DNA from 4 places in the Bradyrhizobium betae genome. Region 1 is predicted to be linked to each of the others. Evidence: predicted binding sites of a transcription regulator. Region 1 holds the regulator's gene; each other region holds the start of a gene.
The links. The regulator LexA, encoded in region 1, represses DNA repair genes until DNA is damaged. The targets are predictions, from matches to a motif close to TGTTCNNNNTGTGTTCNG.
Positions count from the first base shown of each region.

Region 2: a site for LexA is predicted at 2,214-2,231, ahead of F8237_RS06855 (DUF3072 domain-containing protein). Genes of this name have one in related genera too.
Region 3: a site for LexA is predicted at 2,307-2,324, ahead of F8237_RS07285 (PA0069 family radical SAM protein). Genes of this name have one in related genera too.
Region 4: a site for LexA is predicted at 1,514-1,531, ahead of F8237_RS04920 (ImuA family protein). Genes of this name have one in related genera too.

Region 1 is NZ_CP044543.1:6,548,538-6,552,380, reverse strand. It holds gene F8237_RS31570 (molybdopterin molybdotransferase MoeA) at 1-841, shown strand, start outside; gene lexA (transcriptional repressor LexA) at 1,018-1,719, shown strand; gene F8237_RS31560 (hypothetical protein) at 1,912-2,112, shown strand; gene F8237_RS36155 (hypothetical protein) at 2,302-2,730, shown strand; gene F8237_RS31550 (GAF domain-containing protein) at 2,985-3,843, shown strand, end outside.
Region 2 is NZ_CP044543.1:1,420,779-1,424,621, reverse strand. It holds gene F8237_RS06870 (Do family serine endopeptidase) at 1-995, shown strand, start outside; gene F8237_RS06865 (hypothetical protein) at 1,265-1,627, shown strand; gene F8237_RS06860 (DUF6496 domain-containing protein) at 1,635-1,919, opposite strand; gene F8237_RS06855 (DUF3072 domain-containing protein) at 1,983-2,177, opposite strand; gene F8237_RS36045 (hypothetical protein) at 2,293-2,514, shown strand; gene F8237_RS06845 (hypothetical protein) at 2,644-2,865, shown strand; gene F8237_RS06840 (sensor histidine kinase) at 2,862-3,843, opposite strand, start outside.
Region 3 is NZ_CP044543.1:1,507,184-1,511,026, forward strand. It holds gene F8237_RS07275 (ribonuclease HII) at 1-554, opposite strand, end outside; gene F8237_RS07280 (VOC family protein) at 631-1,086, opposite strand; gene F8237_RS07285 (PA0069 family radical SAM protein) at 1,110-2,285, opposite strand; gene F8237_RS07290 (phosphoketolase family protein) at 2,497-3,843, shown strand, end outside.
Region 4 is NZ_CP044543.1:988,099-991,941, forward strand. It holds gene F8237_RS04915 (Y-family DNA polymerase) at 1-764, opposite strand, end outside; gene F8237_RS04920 (ImuA family protein) at 667-1,449, opposite strand; gene F8237_RS04925 (putative DNA modification/repair radical SAM protein) at 1,612-2,847, shown strand; gene F8237_RS04930 (UdgX family uracil-DNA binding protein) at 2,847-3,843, shown strand, end outside.

The sequences.
Region 1 (3,843 bases):
AGCAGCCATGATCGGGCGTCACATCCGGCCCGCTGGCGTCGACTTCTCGGAAGGCGACGTGCTGTTGCACCAGGGAGCCCGCCTCACCGAGCGCGACCTCGCGCTCGCCGCCGGCATGAATCACCCGCATTTGCCCGTCCGCCGCCGTCCGAAGGTCGCCATCCTCGCCACCGGCGACGAGCTGGTGATGCCGGGCAGCACGCCGGGTCCCGGCCAGATCGTCTATTCCAACGGCTACGCCCTGCACGCGCTCGCCCGCAGCGAGGGCGCCGACACCATCGACCTCGGTATTGCCGCCGACACGCTTGCAGCAACCACAGCCGGCATCCGGCGTGCCCGCGAGAGTGGCGCCGATATCCTGATCACGACCGGCGGTGCCTCGGTCGGCGACCATGATCTGGTCCAGCAGGCGCTGCGGGACGAAGGCGTCTCGATGGCGTTCTGGAAGATCGCGATGCGGCCGGGCAAGCCGATGATGAACGGGCGGCTCGGGTCGATGCGCGTGATCGGCCTGCCCGGCAATCCCGTGTCATCCTACGTTTGCGGCTTCCTGTTCATGGTGCCGCTGATTCGTGCGCTGTCGGGCCGTTCGGTGATTCATCATCGCCGCGAGCGCGCGGTGCTCGGCCGCGACATCGGCGCCAATGACCAGCGCGAGGATTATCTGCGCGCACGCCTCGAGTTGCGTGACGACGGCACGCTCGCTGCCATTCCCGTCAATCACCAGGATTCCTCGCTGCTTTCGAATCTCGCTGCGGCACAGGCACTTCTCGTGCGAGCGCCGTTCGCGGCGAAGGCCGAATCCGGCACGCCTTGCGAGGTGCTGCGACTGCCCGTCTGACCGCCTCGTTCGCATGCGTTCCGCGAACTTTGCAGCGTTCACGGTAAATTAAGCAGTTGCGGAACATGTATCGAACATATAGTGTCCGTTCATGATTTGTTTCGAGCATGTAGCGACTTACTGCTGAATTCAGCGTCTCGGAATCGGACGACATCAACCGGGGGATTTTGGTCGAGATGTTAACGCGCAAACAATACGAGCTTCTGCGATTCATCAGCGAACGGCTGAAGGAAAGCGGCGTGCCGCCCTCCTTCGACGAGATGAAGGACGCGCTCGATCTGCGCTCGAAATCAGGCATCCATCGCCTGATCACCGCGCTCGAGGAGCGCGGCTTCATCCGCCGGCTGCCGAACCGCGCCCGCGCCATCGAGGTGATCAAGCTGCCCGAGCTTCAGGCCGCCGCCGGCAGCCGCCGCGGCTTCACGCCGAGCGTCATCGAGGGCAATCTCGGCAAGGTGCGCACCACCTCAAGCGCATCCGCGGATGAGGGCGAGCGCCCCGTCGCCGTGCCCGTGATGGGCCGGATTGCAGCCGGCACGCCGATCGAGGCTTTGCAGACGCGCAGCCACACCATCAGCGTACCGCCTGACATGCTCGGCTCGGGCGAACATTACGCGCTGGAAGTGCGCGGCGATTCCATGGTCGAGGCTGGCATCCTCGACGGCGACATGGCGCTGATCCAGCGCAACGAGAGCGCCGACACCGGCGATATCGTCGTGGCATTGATCGACGACGAGGAAGCGACGCTCAAGCGCTTCCGCCGCCGCGGCGCCTCGATCGCTCTCGAGCCCGCCAATGCGGCCTATGAAGTGCGCATCCTGCCGCCCAACCGGGTGAAGATCCAGGGCAAGCTGATCGGGCTCTATCGCAAGTACTGAGCGAGTCCTGAGCCTGTCGCGCGACTGCCGATCGACGGCCGCGCGTTGAACGATTGGAGCGGACGATTGTCCGCTCCCGCTGGATAGTCTTTCTGGTTTCGCGCAGATTATCCGGCCCCTCTTCCAGCGCTACATCCTCGACACGCCGCACGAAGCAACGTTGCTTTGCGGCCTCAGGTTCGAGGAGAAGCCATGCGCAAGATCATCTCAAGCACGATCGCGGCGGCGCTGATCGCAGCATCAGCGTCGCAGGCCTTTGCCGCACAGGCACAGCACCCGATCCGCAAGGAGACGGTGGCCAGCCAGCCAATCCGCAATGCCCACAACGCGGTCGAGCAGCCCTCGCAACCGGGCTGGCAATATTCCGGCTGGTCGGCACCTGCTGGCCGCTGACACGCGCGGCCCTTATGCACGGAAGCAGGCATTGGTCCGGTGCATCCGGAAAAAGATAATGTGATCGCAGACTGCGGCGGCGAGCCGCAGATTTGCCTACAACCGGGCAGACGCTTGGTGCTTCCACTCTGATAGAGGCCTGTGCCTCAGAAGAGGCGCGGGCCGCTATCTCGCATGAGGAGCCCCCCGATGTGTGACTACAGCCTGCATGCCGTCGCATCGCGTCCCGCGGAAGTCGGCGAGACGATCGTCTCGACAACCTTCCGCGGCACCTCGACGCGCGGCTTTGCCTCCGCAGCAGATCCGGCCGTTGCGGTCTGCCTGTTGCCGGGAACGGAGCTCGCCTTCGCCGACAACGTCCGCTACGACAATCGCTGGATCTGGACGCGTAGCGTCAACTCCCGCGTCGGCAAGTTCGGCAAGATCGATCCGCACATTCCCGACCGTCATCATGACGCGATCGAATTCCCCGACGGCAAATACGTGCTGGTGACACAGCTCGTCGAAGGCCAGCACGCGACCGTGCTGCAACTGCCGGTGACACAGCCCCTTGGCGAGGGCAGGCCGCAGTCCAGCGCCGACGGCCGACAGAGCATCACCCGCTTGCCGATCGGCTGACGCAGCGATCCCCGGCCTTCCCTTCGGGTCGGGACACAGGATGGAAATTCCCATCGCCGGCCGAGGCCGGCGACACAGAATGGTTTGTGTCTCCAAAACCCGAGGCGGCGAAGCCAGCCCACCATCCCTCCCCGCCGCACGAAGTTTGCGCGGTCCTGCCTGAATTTTGAACGTCCGTTCCGCAAGCAAATGGCCGATGCTGTCCCGGTTGGCGTCTTGGCTGGTGTCTTGGCTCTTGGCGGCGGACACGTTCGATGAAGACCTTCATTCGCGTCGTTGAACTCTGGGTGCCCGACCGGACGCGGACGCGGCTGGAATTCGGCGGCGGCCTCTACAGCGAGGGGCTGTCAGCGTTCAAGGCCGCCAGCGAAGATTTGCGCTTCGGATATGACGAGGGCCTTCCCGGCAAGGCCTGGGCCTGCGGCCATCCCGTGATCCTCACCAAATTCGCCAACTCCTATTTCAAGCGGACCGATCAGGCGCTGGCGGCCGGCCTGACCTGCGGCGTGGCGGTGCCGGTATACGCCGGCGAATTCCTGCAAGCGGTGATGGTGCTGTTCTGCGGCGACGACGAGGCGCATGTCGGCGCGATCGAGCTTTGGCACAACGATGCCGAGGTGTCCCACGAGATGGGGCTGGTCGACGGCTATTACGGCGCGGCGGAGATGTTCGAATTCAACTCGCGCCACACCAAGTTTCCGCGCGGCTTCGGCCTGCCCGGCCGCACCTGGAAAGCCGGCCTGCCGCTGATCATCAAGGATCTGCACGACGCCAGGAGCTTCCTGCGCTGGGATGACGCCGCCAAGGTCGGGATCAATCTCGGCGTCGGCGTGCCCTACCGGACCGGCACCGGCCACACCTGGGTCCTGACCTTCCTCTCGGCGCAGGCCACGCCAATCGCGCGACGCTTCGAGATCTGGGTCCCGAACGAGGCCCGCTCGGCGCTGGTGTTTCGCGCCGGCGATTGCAGCGCGCAGACCGACCTCGCCGCGCTCTATGCAGATAAACCCATCGCCAGGGGCGACGGCAGCATCGGCGGCGCCTGGGCCACCGGCATGCCCGCGCTCAACGATGATCTGGCGCATGACGGCTCGATCGCGGCAGCTCAAGCTC
Region 2 (3,843 bases), 2.0 Mb from region 1:
CCGATCTTGCGCTGATCAAGGTCGATGGCAAGAAGGACTTTCCGTTCGTCAAATTCTCCGACCAGAAGCCGCGGATCGGCGACTGGGTGGTCGCGGTCGGCAACCCCTTCGGTCTCGGCGGCACCGTGACCGCCGGCATCGTCTCGGCCAGCGGCCGCGATATCGGCAACGGCCCCTATGACGATTTCATCCAGATCGACGCGCCGATCAACAAGGGCAATTCCGGCGGTCCGGCCTTCGACATGAGCGGCAACGTGATCGGCGTGAACACCGCGATCTTCTCGCCCTCGGGCGGTTCGGTCGGGATCGGCTTCGACATTCCGGCCTCGACGGCGAAGCTCGTCGTCGCACAGTTGAAGGACAAGGGCGCGGTGACGCGCGGCTGGCTCGGCGTGCAGGTGCAGCCGGTGACCGCCGAGATCGCCGACAGCCTCGGCCTCAAGGACGCGCGCGGCGCGATCGTCGACAACCCGCAGGACGGCAGCCCGGCGGCCAAGGCCGGCATCGAGGCGGGTGACGTCATCACCGCCGTCAACGGTACTGCGGTCAAGGACTCCCGTGATCTCGCCCGAACCATCGCCACGCTGGCGCCGGGGAGCTCGGTGAAGCTCGATGTCTTCCACAAGGGGGACAGCAAGACCGTGACGTTGGCGCTTGGCGAGTTGCCGAACGAGCAGCAGGCAAAGTCCGATGAGGGCAAGGCGCAGCCGAACGTCGGCTCGCCGCGCCTCGGGCTCAGCCTGGCTCCGGCCGGCGACGTCCAGGGCGCGGGCCAGAAGGGCGTCGTCGTCACCGAGGTCGACCCGCAGGGGCCGGCCGCGCAACGCGGCATCCAGACCGGCGACGTCATCCTCAATGTCGGCGGCAAGCCCGTCGCCAATGTCGGCGAGGTCCGCGCCGAGCTGGCGCAGGCCAAATCGTCCGGCAAGAACAGCGTGCTGTTGCAGGTGAAGAGTGCGGAGGCGACCCGGTTCGTCGCGGTGCCGCTCGCGTAAGCCGAGCTCGTCCAGCGTAAATCCAAGAAGGCGGCCCTCGGGCCGCCTTTTCGCGTGCGCATCCGAGATACCCACAGGCTGCCGATAACATTCGCGTTAACGGCAGCAATCATGACCGGTTCGTCCGAAAAAGCCTCGTTCGATCGTCACAGTTCGGATGCGTGTTGGGCTTTGGCGCCAATGACGACGCCAAGGCGAATTGCAGGAGTGGAACTCCGAACGTCGGGCCGTCCTGTGGAGCCTGACGTTTGCATTTGATCGGTGCCGACATGGATCGATTGAAGCTCTCGCTGAGGTGTGCGCTGCTGGCAGCGCCGATCGTGATGACGACCGGAAGTGCGCTCGGGCGCGACGATGGCCGCTACGCCAATTCAGCTCTCAAACCCTGGTTCGACAGCCTTCGCAGCCATCTCGGCCCGTGCTGCTCGGATGCAGACGGATTTGCGGTATCCGATCCCGATTGGGAATCGCATGACGGACACTACCGCGTGCGGCTCGACGGGCAGTGGGTCGACGTGCCTGACGAGGCTGTCATCACCGAGCCGAACCGTGCCGGCCGCACCATGGTGTGGCCGGTCAAAACCGCGTTCGGGATATCCATCCGCTGTTTCATGCCGGGCAGCATGATCTGACGCTGCGTCACCGTTTGCTGGATTTGCGCTTCGAGCTCTTCGTCGTCTTCTTGGTTGTCTTCCCAGCTGTTTTCTTGGTCGTCTTTCGCTTCGACGCCTTCTTCGGGACTTTCTTGCCCTTCGCGCGCGCTTCCGACAGGCCGATTGCGATCGCCTGCTTGCGGCTCTTCACGCGTCCACCACGGCCGCCAGGGCCGCTTTTCGCGACGCCCTTCTTGTAACGACGCATCTCCCGCTCGACATCATCGCCGGCGCTGCGGGAATAACGGCGCTTCGTTGCCTTGCGTGCCATCGACTCTCTCCCTTGGCCAAGGGAAAGAACCGTAGCGCTGACGCAACGTTCCAGGCGCGCGCCTCAGAACGAGTTCGCCAGCTCGATCTCCGCCTCGAGCACCTGGATGCGGTGTGCGGCCTCGGCGGAGGACAGATCCCGATTGTATTGCGCGGGCTGATAGGCCTCCTCGCTCAGCCGCTTCAACCTCAGGCCCTGTGCCCGCGTCATCTGCCCCGCGAGGAAAGCCCTGGCGTCATATTTACCCTGAACCTGCATCTGACCTCTCCGTTCTGGAATCGTGGCTTGACTATATGTTCTTATTTTGTTCTAACAAGCCATGGACAACAGAATTAATGAAATGCGGCGTAAAATCAGTGCCTTGAGGCTGGCGATGGCCGATGTCGAGGCGTCTGTGCGCGAGCTCGTCGAGCGCGATCGCGACTGCACGGAAAAGGCCCTGGCGCAGATGGATCTGCGCCGGAAAATCAACCTGCTGATCGGCGAATGGAAGGCTGCCGGCGGCGGCGATGTCCTGCCTGACGTCCGCGACCGGGTGCGCCTTCGTCCCGTCAAGACAGCCAGCAATCCCCTGCGTGCGATCGCGCGCCGCTGAAGGCTTTGGGAGCGCGCGTTGCGTGTTGATCGCGGGTTCCATTCTCATGAAAGATTTGTCATTCGCCGCTTCATCCGACGTTCATGCCGGTCTTGCGAGGATGAACCGCATCAACACGGGAACTCCGATATGGGTAAGGTCGTCTTTCTCTATCGCTCGCTGGCCTATCGCAACGCGGCCGCGGACATGCTGCGCAAGGCACGCAAGCTGCCGCGCGGCGCCGAGCGGAGCGCAGCCCGACGCTACGCGCGGGCGCTGCGCGATCTCTCGCAAACGGAAGCATGGCTGGAAGGACGTCTCGCCGACGAGTCTCGGCCGATGACGCGTATGAGGGTCGTCGCGTCGCGCTAACCTGAAGCCCGCTGAAGAGCTTCGGAGGGAGCCGCGTCGAACTTTCCCGGGGTGGTCGGCGAAACGCCCTTCCGCGTCAGCGGCACCTCGAGACGGCACAACAGGCCTTCGGGCCGCCAGTTGAATTCCGCCTGTCCGCCGAGCTGGGACTCGACACTGGCAAGAAGGCTCCGCGTACCGAAGCCGCGGGACTTCGGTGTGCCCACCAGCGGACCGCCGGTCTCGTCCCAAGTCAGCGTGAGATGGTCGTCCTCGACCTGCCAGCCGATCGCGAGCCGTCCCGACCGCGTCGACAGCGCGCCATACTTCGCCGAGTTGGTGAAGAGCTCATGCAGCGCCAGCGCCAGCGTCTGCGCGGTCGCCGGCAGCAACTGAACCTCGGGACCCGCCAGCTTGATCTGGCCGCCGAGCGAATAGGGTGCAAGTTCCTCATCGATCAGCTTGGAGAGCTCGGCGCCTTGCCAGCTCGACAGTGACAGGATCGTGTGGACGCGCGCCAGCGCATTGATGCGTCCCTCGACGGCGTTGACATAAGCCTTGACCTCGTCGGCACGGGTGAGGCGCACGATCGATTGCGCCAGCGCCAGCGCATTCTTGGCGCGATGGTCGACCTCGCGGGCCAGCAGATTCTGTCTCTCTTCCGCGCGCTTTCGTTCGGTGATGTCCACGGTTACGCCGCTCACCCGCACGACGCGGCCGCTCGGGTCCAGCGTGGCAGCCGCGGTGCCGACGCACCAGCGCACCTCGCCGTCGGGACGGCTGACGCGAAACTCTCCTTCATAGGCGTGCGTCCCCGTATTGAACGCGGCAATAGCCTGACTGAACTGGTCGGCATCATCAGGGTGCAGCAACGCCTGGATGTTCGCCGAGGTGACGTTGAAGCTCTCGGGCGTCACGCCAAAAATGCGATACTGGCCGTCGTCCCACATCCAGTCGCCGTTGACCCAGTCCCAGTCCCAGGACCCCATCTTGCCGGCG
Region 3 (3,843 bases), 2.1 Mb from region 1:
CAGTCCTGCGCCAGCGCACACATCAGCCGGTCGCGGGTCACCTTGGCGACGATCGAGGCCGCGGCGATCGACAGCACGATACCATCGCCGCCGATCACGGCCTCGCAATCGCATTCGGTGTCGAGCCGGTCGCGGCCATCGACGAAGACATGCCTGGGCTGCTCGGGCAGCGCCAGCACGGCGCGCTTCAGCGCCCACAGCGAGGCGCGCAGGATGTTGTCGCGGTCGATCCTGGCGCGCGAGGCGACGGCGACCGAGACCTGCGCGGTCGCGCAAATCTTCTCGAACAGCTTTTCGCGCTCCTCGGCCGTCAGCCGCTTGGAATCGTCGATACCGCGGGGGATGCGGTCGGGGTCGAGGATGACGGCCGCCGCCACCACGGGACCTGCCAGCGGCCCGCGGCCGGCCTCGTCGCAACCCGCGATCGGCCACACCCCGCGCTTGATCAGCGCACGCTCGCGGCGAAAGCTCGCCTTCGCGGGCGCGGCCCTCTTGCCGGCGTCCTTCTTTGGCGCGTCTTTGGCTGGCTTCCCGACTGACTTGTCCCGAATCATGGCCGGGATCGTGCGCAAGAGGCCTTGCTTGCGCAACCGGGAACCCCGGACAATTCCCGTTATTCAGGAGAGTGGTCTACTCCGCCAGATGCACCCGGCGGTCCTCTCCCACCTCGATGCCCGGCGCGACCACAACTTCCCAGGGATGGCTGTCGGGATCGGCAAAATAACCGGAATAGCCGCCATAATCGGTCTCGTGCGCGGGCTTCAACAGCGCAGCGCCCTTGCCAACGGCGAAGGCGAGCACGGTGTCGACCTCCTCGCGCGTGGCGCAGTTCCAGGCCAGCGTCATGCCGCGGAAGGTCGTTGGCCTCGGCTTGTCGAGCGAGACGGCGTCCGCCGCGAGCTGATCCCAGGGAAACAGTGCGAGCACCGGACCGCCGGTGTCGAAAAAGGCAACGGCCTCTCCGGTCGCCTTGAGGCGGCGCGAAAAACCGAGCGCGTCGTAAAAGGCGATGCTGGCGCGCATGTCACTCACGCCCAGCGTGATGACTGTGAGCCGCGGAATCGGGCCCGGGACGTCTTGACTCATGTTACGCCTCATTTGCATTCGTACTAGAACAGGCTGAGCTGAGCGCCGTCCGGCTTCGGCCTCGCAAAGTGATCCGTCGTCAGTTTCGCGCGGCGCTTGTTGAGCCCGAGCCTGTCGCAGGCGATCTCGAAGCGGCGGCCGATGGTCCAGGCCATCGGGCCAGTGCCCTTCATCCGCTCGCCCCATTTTGCGTCGTAGTCGCGGCCGCCGCGCATGTCGCGGATCAGCGTGAAGACGTGGCGGTAGCGATCCGGATAGTTCGCCATCAGCCATTCGCGGAAGAGATCGCGCACCTCCAGCGGCAGCCGCAGCAGGATGTAAGAGGCTTCCTTGACGCCAGCATGCGCCGCCGCATCCAGAATGCGCTCCATCTCGGAATCGTTCAGCGCGGGGATCACGGGGGCGACCATCACGGTTGTCGGAATGCCTGCGTCCGAGAGCTGCTTCAGCGCCTCCAGCCGCTTCGACGGCGTCGACGCCCGCGGTTCCATGGTGCGGGCCAGTTTCGGATCGAGCGAGGTGACGGAGATACCAACCTTGGCAAGGTTGCGCTTGGCCATCCGCGACAAAATGTCGATGTCGCGCGTCACCAGCGCCGATTTGGTGACGATGCCGACGGGATGGCCGGCGCGCTCAAGCACCTCCAGAATGCCGCGCATGATCTTTCCCTCGCGCTCGATCGGCTGATAGGGATCGGTGTTGGTGCCGATCGCGATCATCCGCGGCTCGTAGCCGGGTGCGGCGAGCTCCCTTTCGAGCAGCGCTGGCGCCTCCGGCTTGACGAACAGTTTCGACTCGAAGTCGAGCCCCGGCGACAGGCCGAGATAGGCATGGGTTGGACGCGCGAAGCAGTAGACGCAGCCGTGCTCACAGCCGCGATAGGGATTGATCGAGCGGTCGAAGCCGATGTCGGGCGACTCGTTGCGGGTGATCACCTTGCGCGAGGTGTCGACGGCCACCGTGGTCTTGAACGGCGGCAGCTCTTCCAGGCTCTGCCAGCCATCGTCGAAGGCGACCCGCGCCTCGGCCTCGTAGCGGCCGCTGGCGTTGGATTGCGCGCCCCGCCCGCGCCTGCGCTGGCTGTCGATGGCGACAGCCAGCTCGGGGAAAGCGACAGGAAAATCGGAAGGCGCACCCGCCGGCTCGGAGGGCGCCGTGACCGGCGGGTGCTTGAGGGCACGAGAGGATGCTCGACTCATAAAGCCAAGATAGCACGCAGCTGGAACAAATCAAGAACAAGAACGAAAAGCTCGAAAACAACCCCATGCACAGTAGCCGCCCAAATTTCGGGCGCGGTCTTTTGACATCACGCAACACGCCCGTCACAGCGATCCCGTTTGATGGCAAACAGGGATCAATCGTGCCGGAACAAAGTTGGTGACGGTCGCTGGGGTGAAAGTCGGCAGGAATATGAAAAATCAACAACAATCGGCCTTAGCGCGCAGCGACCTCGATCTGCTCGATCGCTACTGGCGCGCCGCGAACTACCTTTCCGTCGGACAGATCTATCTGCTGGACAACCCGCTGCTGCGCGAGCCCTTGCGGCCTGAGCACATCAAGCCGCGTTTGCTCGGCCATTGGGGCACGACGCCCGGCCTGAATTTCATCTACGCCCATCTCAACCGCGTCATCCGTGCGATGGATCTCAGCGTGCTCTATGTCTGCGGTCCCGGCCATGGCGGCCCCGGCATGGTCGCCAACACCTATCTCGAAGGCAGCTACAGCGAGATCTACCCGAACATCGCGCGCGATACGGACGGGCTCCGCAAGCTGTTCAGGCAGTTCTCCTTCCCCGGCGGCATTCCGAGCCATGCGGCGCCGGAGACGCCGGGCTCGATCCACGAGGGCGGCGAGCTCGGCTATGCGCTGGTGCACGCCTATGGTGCTGCGCTCGACAATCCCGACCTGATCGTCGCCTGCGTCGTCGGCGACGGCGAGGCCGAGACCGGCCCGCTCGCGGCGTCCTGGCACTCCAACAAGTTCCTCAATCCCGTGCACGACGGCGCGGTGCTGCCGATCCTGCACCTCAACGGCTACAAGATCGCCAATCCCACCGTGCTCGGGCGGATGCGCGACGAGGAGATCCGCGATCTCTTCCGCGGGTTCGGCCACGAGCCGCTGTTCGTCGAAGGCTCCGATCCCCAGCTGATGCACCAGGCCATGGCGGATGCGTTCGACGTCGCATTCGCCAGCATCCGTTCGATCCAGCAGCACGCCCGCGACGGCCGAAAGACGATTGAGCGGCCGCGCTGGCCGATGATCGTGCTGCGCAGCCCGAAGGGCTGGACCGGCCCGAAAGAGGTCGACGGCAAAAAGGTCGAGGGTTTCTGGCGCGCGCATCAGGTGCCGGTGGCGGGCTGCCGCGAAAACCCTGCGCATCTGACGATTCTCGAAGACTGGATGCGCAGCTACGAGCCGGAAAAACTGTTCGACGCGAGCGGCGCGCTGATCCCCGAGCTTCAGGCGCTGGCGCCCGAGGGCCATCGCCGCATGGGCGCCAATCCGCATGCCAATGGCGGGCTGTTGAAGAAAGAACTGAAGCTGCCGGATTTCCGCAGCTTCGCGGTCGAGGTGCCGCAGCCCGGCAGTGTCACGGGAGAAGCGACGCGCGAGCTCGGAAAATTCCTGCGCGATGTCATTCGCCTCAACGCCGCCGAGCGCAATTTCCGCATCATGGGTCCGGACGAGACGGCGTCAAACCGGTTAGATGCAGTGTTCGACGAAACCGAGCGGGTCTGGATGGAGCCGATCGAACCT
Region 4 (3,843 bases), 1.6 Mb from region 1:
TCGGCAAAGCGCTTCTCCACGATGTAATCGGGCAGCGGCTTGCGCGGATTGATCGGCGCATCGCCCTGCCCCAGCGCATGCGCGAGCAGCGTCGAGAACCGCGCGCCGAACCGCGCCGTGATCTCGCCCGGCGCGCGCGCGGCGACATCGCCGATGGTCTTCAGCCCGGCGCGGCGCAGGCCTGTGGTGATGGCCTCGCCGGCGCCGAGCGCGGACACTGGAAACCGGTCGATCGCCGCCGCTTCCCCGCCATCGGCAACGATGGTCCCGGACGTCTGCCGCGTCAGCGTGCGCGCACAGACCGAGGTCCCGGCAACGGCCGCGCTGACCGCAAAGCCTTGCCGGGCAAGCGCACGGACCAGAGTCTGCAACAATGCAGCCTCGCCGCCGAACAGATGCGCGCAGCCGGTGATGTCCAAAAACAAGCCGTGCGGCGGATCGAGCGCCACCAGTGGGGTGAAGCGGTCGCACCAGTCGGCGATGTCGCTGAGCGTCTTTGCGTCAGCTACCGCATCGGCGTCGAACACTTTCAAGTCCGGGCACATCGCCCGCGCATTGGCGAACGGCTGGCCGATATACAGCCCCAAACGCGACGCAGCGTCGTCCAGCGCATGGAGCACCAGCGCATTGTTGTCCTTGATGACGACGATGCATGGCTCTTGGTCCTTAACCAGCGCGCCGTTGAACCGCTGGATCCGGTCGATGGGCAGACGCGGCAGCCACAGGCTGAGGATGCGCCGACGGTTCACTGAACTGGCACTCATCACATTTCCATTCCATGATCCACCGGCCGCACGGGCCATGACGATTGCGCAACAGCTCGGCATCGAAGCGCGGCGCGCCCCATGCACTCCACATCGCGCCCGGCGGCGAATGCGCCGCGCGCAGCATCCACCGCGTCTCGGCGGTCGAGGGCAGCGGCTGCGCCGCCATCCGCAGCATCAGGCCGGTGACACCTGACGATTGCGCGGCCAGCGTCAGCTTGCGGCTCGCCACCAGATCAAACTGCCGCGTCTCACCCCAGAGCTCGAGTACGACGGCGCCGAGCGCATCGCAGGCGAGCGCATCGGCCGAGCTGCGCAGCGCGCTCTCGACATCGGCGGCGCGCACCATCACCACGCGGCGCGGATCGAGGCCGAGTTCGGCAAGCCCGCTCATCGACAGCGCACCGGTTTCCAGTTCCGAAAAATCCTGCCGCACCCACAGCAGCGGCCGCTGCGCCGAGACGCGGCCTGCGAGGCCCATGACGAACCCCGTCGCGGCCGTCCCCTGCCGCCCCTCGCAAAACACCTCGTGGATCACCGCGCGCGCGAGCCCGCCCTTCAGCGCGCTGTCGACCTCGCGATGGCCAAGCGCGACGTGATCGCGCTGATGGGCGACCTCCGCCGCCTCGATGCGCTCGATCTGGCCGCGCAAGGTCGCAAGCGCGCTTGTTCGTGCGCCGCTCATGCACGCCGCTCCTTCAGGGTGATTGCCGAGGCTCTCAAAAATAAGAACCTGCGGCTGGCTCATTTGTTCATGATATGTTCTAATATAAAGCTAACGGCGGTCCGGGAGTCAATCGAATTGGCATTCGGTCTGATTCATGAGCAGAATCAAAGGGATCCCACGATGGACGTACAACGCAAGCTGGAGATCCTGGCGGACGCCGCCAAATACGACGCGTCCTGCGCCTCCAGCGGCTCCGAGAAGCGGGATTCCAGCGACGGCAAGGGCATGGGCTCGACCGCGCCGGGCATGGGCATCTGCCACTCCTACGCGCCGGATGGACGCTGCATCTCCCTGCTCAAGGTGCTGCTGACCAACGCCTGCAATTACGATTGCCTCTATTGCGTCAACCGCGCCTCCAGCAACGTGCCGCGCGCCCGCTTCACCATCGACGAGGTGGTCAAGCTCACGCTCGACTTCTACCGGCGCAACTACATCGAGGGGCTGTTCCTCTCCTCCGGCATCATCCGCAGCCCCGATTACACCATGGAGCAGGTGGTCGGCGTCGCGCGCAAACTGCGCGAGGAGCATCACTTCCGCGGCTACATCCACCTCAAGACCATTCCGGAAGCCGACGACGCGCTGATCGCCGAAGCCGGCAGATATGCCGACCGCCTCTCCATCAACATCGAGATGCCCGAGGAGACGAGCCTGCAGCAATTCGCGCCGGAGAAGGACGTGCGCGCGATCCGCCGCACCATGGGCCGGCTGCGGCTGAAGCTGGACGAGGCCGAGGACAACCGCAGCGCAAGGACCAAGGCCAGGCCGCAACGTTTCGCGCCCGCCGGCCAAAGCACACAGATGATCGTCGGCGCAGATAGCGCCTCCGACCACACCATTCTCCACACCAGCGCCAATCTCTACGGCTCATACCGGCTGAGACGCGTCTATTACTCCGCCTTCAGCCCGATCCCCGATGCCAGCCGCGCGTTGCCCTTGCGCGCGCCGCCATTGCTGCGCGAGCACCGGCTCTACCAGGCCGACTGGCTGATGCGGTTCTACGGCTTCGACGTTGCGGAGATCGTCGACGACAGCGCCATGCTGCCGCTCGACATCGACCCCAAGCTCGCCTGGGCGCTGCGCAACCGCGACCGCTTCCCGCTCGACATCAACCGCGCCAGCCGCGAGGAGCTGCTGCGCGTGCCCGGCTTCGGCACCAAGACGGTCGAACGCATCATTGCAACGCGGCGCACCACCACGATCCGCGTTGCCGATCTGGCGCGGCTGCATGTTCCCCAGAAAAAGGCGCTGCCGTTCATCGTCCTCAGCGATCACCGGCCCGCCCCACATCGGCTAGATGCAGCCGGGCTCATCGAGCGGTTCAAGCCGAAGGCAACGCAACTGGGATTTGGCTTCTGATGCAGTACATCACCCTCGATACCGAAACCGATTTTGACGGCTGGCGCAAGGCCGCACGCAGCCTCGTGCTGCATCACATACAACCCACCGACATCACCTGGACCGTGCAGGGCGGCGAGGCGGAGCTGTTCGCACCGCCCGCACCGTCTCCGATCCTCGAGGTGAACGACGGCACCTTCAACGTATCAGGCAAATTCGTCGACCTCGCACAGTCAGCAATTCTGCACCGCGATCCCCAGCGTTTCGCCATCCTCTATCGCCTGCTCTGGCGATTGAAGGACAATCACGATCTCATCGAGGTCGCGACCGACCCTGATGTCGCGCAGGTCATTGCGATGGCAAGAGCGGTCCATCGCGACGAGCACAAGATGCATGCCTTCGTCCGCTTCCGCGAGATCGGCCGGGAACGGCAGGCGCATTATGTCGCCTGGTTCGAGCCGGAGCACCACATCGTCGAGCTCGCCGCGCCATTTTTCGCCAGGCGCTTTGCCGACATGCCCTGGTCGATCCTGACACCGGACCTGTGCGCGCATTGGGACGGTCACGCACTCTCGTTCACGCCGGGCGTCAGCAAGAGTGAAGCACCCGGCGAAGACCGGCTGGAGGAGACCTGGCGGCGTTACTATGCCAGCATCTTCAATCCGGCGCGGTTGAAGGTGAAGGCAATGCAGGCGGAGATGCCGAAAAAATACTGGCGGAACCTGCCGGAAGCCTCGATCATTAAGCCCTTGATCGAGGACGCCGAGCGCATGACCGGCGCCATGCTCGCCAATGCCGCAACCGACCCGCACAAGCCCCAGAAACGGCCGGAGGCTCCGATGACCCGCAAGCTTGCTGCCGACGATCTCGATGCGCTCCGCGAGGAGGCCTCCCATTGCCGCGCCTGCCCGCTCTACAAGGACGCGACGCAGACCGTGTTCGGCGAAGGTCCCAAAGACGCCACCATCATGCTGGTCGGCGAGCAGCCCGGCGACAAGGAAGACCTCGCCGGTCACC